Regions from separate parts of the Micromonospora sp. NPDC049107 genome, predicted to be linked through region 2. Evidence: riboswitches for the same ligand, from Rfam matches in the RefSeq annotation. Region 2 holds a riboswitch; the other holds the start of a gene.
The links. Region 2 has a riboswitch for S-adenosylmethionine ahead of AB0B55_RS18650 (aminotransferase class V-fold PLP-dependent enzyme). Riboswitches for the same ligand answer to the same signal wherever they lie in the genome.
Positions count from the first base shown of each region.

Region 1: linked by a shared signal. The riboswitch ahead of AB0B55_RS10605 (ABC transporter substrate-binding protein) and the one ahead of AB0B55_RS18650 (aminotransferase class V-fold PLP-dependent enzyme) in region 2 are both predicted to bind S-adenosylmethionine.

Region 1 covers NZ_JBEZEC010000003.1:512,956-516,563, reverse strand. Annotated here, with positions in the region: gene AB0B55_RS10610 (amino acid transporter) at 1-632, shown strand, start outside; SAM riboswitch class IV at 719-830, shown strand; gene AB0B55_RS10605 (ABC transporter substrate-binding protein) at 1,238-2,002, shown strand; gene AB0B55_RS10600 (amino acid ABC transporter permease) at 2,034-2,807, shown strand; gene AB0B55_RS10595 (amino acid ABC transporter ATP-binding protein) at 2,804-3,538, shown strand; gene AB0B55_RS10590 (hypothetical protein) at 3,548-3,608, opposite strand, start outside.
Region 2 covers NZ_JBEZEC010000007.1:159,403-163,010, forward strand. Annotated here, with positions in the region: gene AB0B55_RS18645 (PrsW family intramembrane metalloprotease) at 1-1,300, opposite strand, end outside; SAM riboswitch class IV at 1,324-1,444, shown strand; gene AB0B55_RS18650 (aminotransferase class V-fold PLP-dependent enzyme) at 1,515-2,759, shown strand; gene AB0B55_RS18655 (FUSC family protein) at 2,769-3,608, opposite strand, start outside.

The DNA.
Region 1 (3,608 bases), on a different contig from region 2:
TCATCACGGTGGCGTTCGTCTACACCACCGTGGCGAACGTGGCAGAGCGGCCCGACGGCGTGAAGATCGCCGCCTGCTTCATCGGCGCGATGATCCTGGTGTCGGCGCTGTCGCGGGTGTCGCGGGCGTTCGAGCTGCGGGTCGACCGCGTCCAGCTCGACGAGCTGGCGAGCGCGATGATCGACGAGCGCTCCGGACGTCGCATCCGCCTGGTCGCGCACGAGCCGGAGCGCCGCGACCTCGCGGAGTACCGCGACAAGCTGGCCCAGACCATGGCGGACAACGACTTCCCCGACGACAGCGACGTGATCTTCGTCGAGGTCCGGGTCACCGATCCGTCGGACTTCGAGACGGGGTTGCTGGTACGCGGCAGCGTGGCGCACGACCGTTTCCCGGTGCTCAGCCTGGCCAGCTCCTCGGTGCCCAACGCGCTGGCCGCGCTGCTGCTGGAGATCCGCGACCGCAGCACGCGCCGCCCCCACATCTACTTCGAGTGGACCGAGGGCGGCCCGGCCCGCAACGTGCTGCGTTACCTGGCGTTCGGGCAGGGCGAGATCGTCTCGGTCACCCGAGAGATCCTGCGCCGCCAGGAGCCGGACCGGACGCGCCGGCCCCACGTGCACGCCGGCTGACCGGCTCGCCGAGCGCGGGTCGCGGCCGGTGAGGGTGGTCATATCGGCTGGACGACCGACCGGTGGCTGCTGCTAGCCTCGGCGCAGGTCATGAGTGCCAGCGCGAAGCCCCGGCTCGCTGGCCGGCAACCCTCCTCCGCGGTGGGGTGCCCCGGGTGAAGACCAGGCACCGGCGGGACGTCGGTGCAAGCGTGGCCTGGCACCCAGGTCAGCACCAAGACCCGGGAGACCGCATGCACATCCTCAGCCCCACGCCACCGGCCGTCCGGCGTACGCCGGCCCTGACCCGGCGCCGCCACGTGGACCTGATGCGAATGCGCAGCGCGGCGTGTACCGCCGCCTAAAGCGCTGACCCCTCCCCACCCCGCCCCACCCTTCTTCGCGTCGATCATGAAGTTGTTGCCCGCCTGACCGGCGTGTCGCGGCAATAACTTCATGATCGACGGGATCGACGCATCCCTTTGGAGTTAGTTATGCGTATTTCTTCTCGTTTTGTTGCTGTTGGGGTTTCTTTGTTGACCGTTGGTTTGCTGGGTGCTTGCTCGGGTGGAGGTGACTCTTCGGGGAGTGGCGGCGGGAACCCGTACGGTCTGGCGCAGCCGGGTGTGCTGCGGGCCGGCACGCTGACCGACGCCCCGCCCAACGTGTACCTCAAGGACGGCAAGTTCACCGGCTTCGACAACGACCTGCTGACCGCCGTGGCCGGCAAGCTCGGCCTGAAGGTGGAGTTCGTCGGCACCGACTTCTCCGCGCTGCTCTCCCAGGTCAACAACCACAAGTTCGACGTCGGCAGCTCCTCGATCACCATCACGGAGGCGCGCAAGAAGACCGTCGACTTCGGCAACGGGTACGACTTCGGCTACTTCGGGCTGGACGTGCCGGCCGGCTCGCCGATCAAGGGATTCGACCAGCTCACCGGCGAGCGTGTCGTGGTGGTGCAGGGCACCGTCCAGGACGACTACGCCACCGGCAAGCAGCTCGACCCGGTCCGCGTGCCGGACTACAACGGCGCGATCAACCAGCTCAAGGCGGGCACGGCCGACGCCTGGATCGCACCGGCCGAGATCGGCGAGAAGTCCGCCGCCGACAGCAACGGCAAGATCACCGTGGCGGCCAAGCAGCTCAGCCCGGCGCCGACCGCGTACGCCGTCGCCAAGGGCAGCGACAAGCTGCGCGAGGCGCTGAACAAGGCCCTCGACGAGGTCATCGCCGACGGCACCTGGAGCCGGTTGCAGGCGCAGTACTACCCGGGCCGGCCGATCCCGGCGGACTTCAAGCCGGGCAGCGGCAAGGCGACAGCCCCGTCCGCGTCCGGGGTCGGCGCAACCGTCGGCGTCCGCGTCGGCCGCCTCCTGAGCGGCCGGCGGTGACGAGCGAGCAGGGCGGCAGGAGAGGCGAACGATGGATCCGTTGAGCACCCTCTGGGAAACGTTCTTCGACGTCGACGCGATGCGCGAGGCGTTGCCCGAGATGCTGACCGTCGGGCTGCCCAACACGCTGATCCTGGCGGTCTCCGCCGCCCTGCTCGGCACGGTGCTGGGTCTGCTGCTGGCCGTGGCCGGCATCTCCCGCAGTCGGTGGCTACGCTGGCCGGCGCGCGTCTACACGGACGTGTTCCGAGGGCTGCCGGCCGCGGCGACGATCCTGCTGATCGGCGTCGGGTTGGCGCCGCTGGGCATGCGGGTCTGGGGACCGGAACCGTACCCGCTGGGCATCCTCGCGCTGTCGCTGATCGCCGCCGCGTACATCGGGGAGATCTTCCGCTCCGGCATCCAGTCGGTGGAGGCCGCCCAACTTGAGGGCGCCCGGGCGCTCGGCTTCTCCTGGGCCGACGCGATGCGGCTGGTGATCATCCCGCAGGGCATCCGGCGGGTGCTGCCCGCCTGGGTCAACCAGCTCATCGCGCTGATCAAGGACTCCAGTCTGGTGTACTTCCTCGGCCTGGTGGCCAGCCAGCGCGAGCTGTTCCGGATCGGGCAGGACTACGCGGCCACCACCGGGAACGAATCCGCGCTGCTGCTGGCGGGCCTGTTCTACCTGGCGTTGACCGTCCCGCTGACCCACCTCGTCAACTGGATCGACCGGCGGCTGCGCCACGGCCGCCCGGCCACCGCGCCGGACGACGAGGACGACGACACGGCGCTGCCCGCCACGACGCAGGGAGACCGGCGATGACCACGACCTCGGTGAGCGTGCAGGCGCGCGACGTCCACCTGGCCTTCGGGCCGAACCGCGTGCTGCGCGGCGTCGACCTGACCGTGCCCCGCGGCGCGACGGCCTGCGTGATCGGACCGTCCGGTTCGGGCAAGTCCACCCTGCTGCGTACGCTCAACCGCCTCATCGAACCCGACCGCGGCGACGTGCTGCTGGACGGACGCAGCGTGCTGCGGGACGACCCGGACGCGCTACGCCAGCGGGTCGGCATGGTGTTCCAGCAGTTCAACCTCTTTCCGCACCTGAGCGTGCTGCGCAACGTCACGCTGGCGCTGCGCCGACTGCGCAAGCTCGGCCAGGACGAGGCGGTCCAGGTCGCCCGCGCGCAGTTGGAGCTGGTGGGGCTCGCCGGCAAGGCCGACGCCCGGCCCGCGCAGCTCTCCGGCGGTCAGCAGCAGCGGGTGGCGATCGCCCGGGCGCTGGCGCTGCGACCCGAGGTGATGCTCTTCGACGAGGCCACCTCGGCGCTCGACCCGGAGCTGGTCAAGGGGGTCCTCGGGGTGATGGCCGACCTGTCCGCCGCCGGAATGACCATGGTGGTGGTCACCCACGAGATGGGCTTCGCCCGGCAGGTCGCCGACACCGTGGCCTTCATGGACCGGGGCGTGGTGCTGGAGGCCGGCCCGCCGGAGCGGATCTTCGAGGGGGCCGAGCATCCCCGGCTGCGAAGCTTCCTCGCCCAGGTGCTCTGAGGAGACCGCTCAGCCAGCCTGGTGGCGCAGGTGCGCGGCGAACGCCTGCAGGTCGCCGAGCAGTTCCAGG
Region 2 (3,608 bases):
AGACACCGACCGGGGCCTGCGGGTCGCGGCCCACGAAGTACGACCGGTACGCGGTGATCGCCTCCAGGAGCTGCCGCTCCTCGACGGCGGTCCGTTCCCGGTCGGACGGCTTACGGTCCAGACCGCGCAGCGTCCCGTCCCGCAGCAGGGCCAGCCGCGTCGCAGCGAGCTGGTACCCGCGCATGGCACGCGCACCGGCGTCGCCGCCGACGCGGCGTGCCCAGCTCCGGGCGGCGTGCCGACGACCCAGGCTGCTCAGGGCGGCCACCTCCGGTGGGCTCAACCAGCCGGCGCGTACGTAGTCCGGCAGCGTCCGTTCGGTGAGCCGCCCTTCCCAGGCGCGCAGCCACACGGCCAGCCCGACCACGCCGAAGAACACCGGCACCATCAGGCCCAGGAAGCCGTACAGCATGATCACGGCCTCGCCGGTGGCCTGGGTGAGCGTCGGCAGCAGGTTCCACGTGCCGTGCAGCATCATCGCGAGCAGCAGGCCGGCGATCGGGGCCAGCACCCGGACCCGCCGGTCGGCGCTCCGGGAGGCCACGCCGAGCCCCACGCCGGTCATCGAGGTGAAGAGGGGATGGGCGAACCCGAACAGGAGGATCCGCACGATGAAGATGGCGATCACCTGTTGGGTGCCGGTCGCCGGGCCGTACCGGTCGGCACCGGCCGCGTAGCCGTACCCGCCCAGGTAGAGGATGTTCTCCACCATGGCGAAGCCGACCGCGGAGAGCCCGCAGTAGACCAGGCCGTCGGTGATCCCGGACCACTCCCGGCGGCGGAACACCAGCAGCAGGATCGGGCCGAGCGCCTTGGTCAACTCCTCAATGAACGGCGCCACCAGTACGCCGGTCAGCGCGTCCGGCAGCCCCCAGTCGGCGAATCGTCCGGCGGCGAACTCGTTGACGTTCAGCGAGGCGGCGGTGGAGACGAACGCCCCCCAGGCGAAGCAGAAGACCAGGTATTTCAGGGGTTCCGGTTCGTACCGGTCGAGCCAGAGGAAGCAGGCGACCAGCACCGGAACCGGCAGGATCGCGGCGCCCACCCCGATGAGCAGCGCGTCGAGGCCGAGCGACTGACCGAGGCGGACGACCATGAAGACCGCGCACGCGGCGATGAGCAGCACCACCCCGGCCAGCACCAGGAACCGCAGCCAGCCGAAGCGGCGCGGCGGCATCCCGGGTGACGTGCCGGCGGGCGGAACCGCGGGCGGGTGCGGCGGCGACGGCAGGGGTGCACCGGGCGGGGTGTCGGCCATGCGGTCAGCGTAGCCATCCCCCGCCGGCTGGTCCGGTCGCATCCACAGCCGCTATGCTGCCGGCAGGTCACGAGCGCCAGCGTCAAGCCCCGGCTTGCTGGCCGGCAACCCTCGTCGAGTTCGCGGTGGGGTGCCCCGGGTGATGACCGGGCCCAGCCCGATCGGCGTGCTGGGCAAGCGCGGACCCCGTCCCGATGCCATACCCGGGGTCCCTGACCCCGGAGGTTCCGGCGTGTCCGTCACCCTCGTACCCTCGCTGCCCAGCCTGCCCGCTCTCGCGTCCCCGCCGTCGGCGGCGCTCGACGTGCTGGGCGTGCCCGGCGAGATCAACCTCGACTACGCGGCCACCGCGCCGTGCGCGCGGGCCGCGGCCGACGCGGTCACCGAACTGCTGCCCTGGTACGCCAGCGTGCACCGGGGCGCGGGAGCGCTGTCGCGGCGCTGCACGCTGGCCTACGAGCGGGCCCGGCAGACCGTCGGCGACTTCCTCGGCGCGGGCGCCGATGACCACGTGGTCTTCACCCGCAACACCACGGACGCGCTCAACCTGCTGGCCCGGTCGTTGCCGGCCGGCACGACGGTGGTCACCTTCGCCGGTGAGCACCACGCGAACCTGCTGCCCTGGCCGCGCGGCTCGGTACGCCTGCCGGTACCCGCCAACCCGGCCGGGGCGGTACGCGATCTCGCCGCCGCGCTGACCGAACTGCGCCGCGACAGCAACCCCGCGCTGCCGGTGCTGGTCGCGGTGACCGGGGCGAGCAACGTGACCGGTGAGCTGTGGCCGGTCGCCGAACTGGCCCGGGTGGCCCACCGGCACGGCGCCCGGATCGTCCTCGACGCGGCGCAGCTCGCCCCGCACGTCCCAGTCGACAGGCGCACGCTCGACGTGGACTACCTGGCCGTCTCCGGCCACAAGCTGTACGCCCCGTTCGGCGCGGGTGTGCTCGTCGGCCGGGCGGACTGGCTGGACGCGGCCCCGCCGTACCTCGCCGGTGGAGGGGCCACCAGCCACGTCGGGCCGGCCACCCACGACGTGACCTGGACGACCGGTCCGGCCCGGCACGAGGGCGGCACCCCCAACCTGCTCGGCGCGGTGGCGCTGGCGGCGGTGTGCGCGGCGTTGACCGACGCCGACCGGGTCGCGCTCGCCGCCCGCGAGCAGGCGTTGCTGGCCCGGCTCCGCGCCGGCCTCGCGGCCCTGCCGCACGTCGTGGAGTTGCGGACCTTCGGCCCGGACGCGCCCCGGGTCGGCATCGTGTCGTTCGTGGTCGCCGGCCAGGACTCGGCCACGGTGGCCGCCCGGCTCGCCGCCGAGCACCACATCGGCGTACGGGACGGGTTGTTCTGCGCCCACCCGCTGGCCCGGCGGCTGCTCGACGAGGCTGCCACGCGTACCGGCCGGAGGGATCTGCCGCCGACCGCGCTGCGTGCCAGCATCGGCCTGGGCAGCACCGCCGCCCAGGTGGACCGACTCCTTGCGGCGCTCGCCGAGCTGGCCTGAGGCGCGTTCTCAGCCGACTGGCGGGGCGGTGGGTGGCTTCGGCGCGTCGCCCGGCTCGGCGGGCTCACCCACCGGCCGCTCCTGGTCCCCGAAGGAGGTGCGGATGCAGCGGTTCGCCTCCTCCTGCTCGATGCCGGAGGCCACCAACAGGTCGCTGGCCGTGGTGCGGATCTGGGCGATCACGACGCTGCCGGAGAAGCCCACCCCCTCCCCGTACGCGCGGCCGGCCTCGCTGACGGCCCGCAGCGACCGCTCCCGCGCCTTCTGCGGCTCCTCCCCCGCCGCGAACTCGTGTTTGAGCAGCCGGACCGACTCGGCGAGGTGGCCGATCGCGTCCGGCATGGGGTCGGGCACCGGCTCGTCGTCCTCGATCAGGGTGACGGACCGGCGGATCAGGGTGCCGGAGTTGCGCATCGCCCGGTCGATCGGGTCGGCCGCCTCCGCGTAGTGGACGAGTTCGTCCCGGCGGTGCCAGCGGGCCGGCGACAGGGTGGCGGTCTCCTTGGCGCCCTCGATCGCCTCGCTCAGGGTGGCCAGCTCGTCCTTGTTGTTGCGCAACCGTTCCAGCGCCCGCTGGATGGTGGCGCGGTCCCCGGAGCGCAGGCCGTCGGCGGTGGCGTCGAGCTGCGCCGCGAGCAGGTCCAGCGCCGGCCGGGCGGCCCGGTTGATCACCCGGAGCGGGTTCAGCGGCAGCAGCACCGCCGTCACCAGCAACGCGACGCCGCCGCCGAGGAACGCGTCGACGAAGCGGGGGATCTCCAGATTCTGGGTGGACGGGCTCAGCGTCACGATCAGCACCGCCGTGGCCGCCGCCTGGATGACGATGGCCACGCTCGCCCCGGCGAAGAT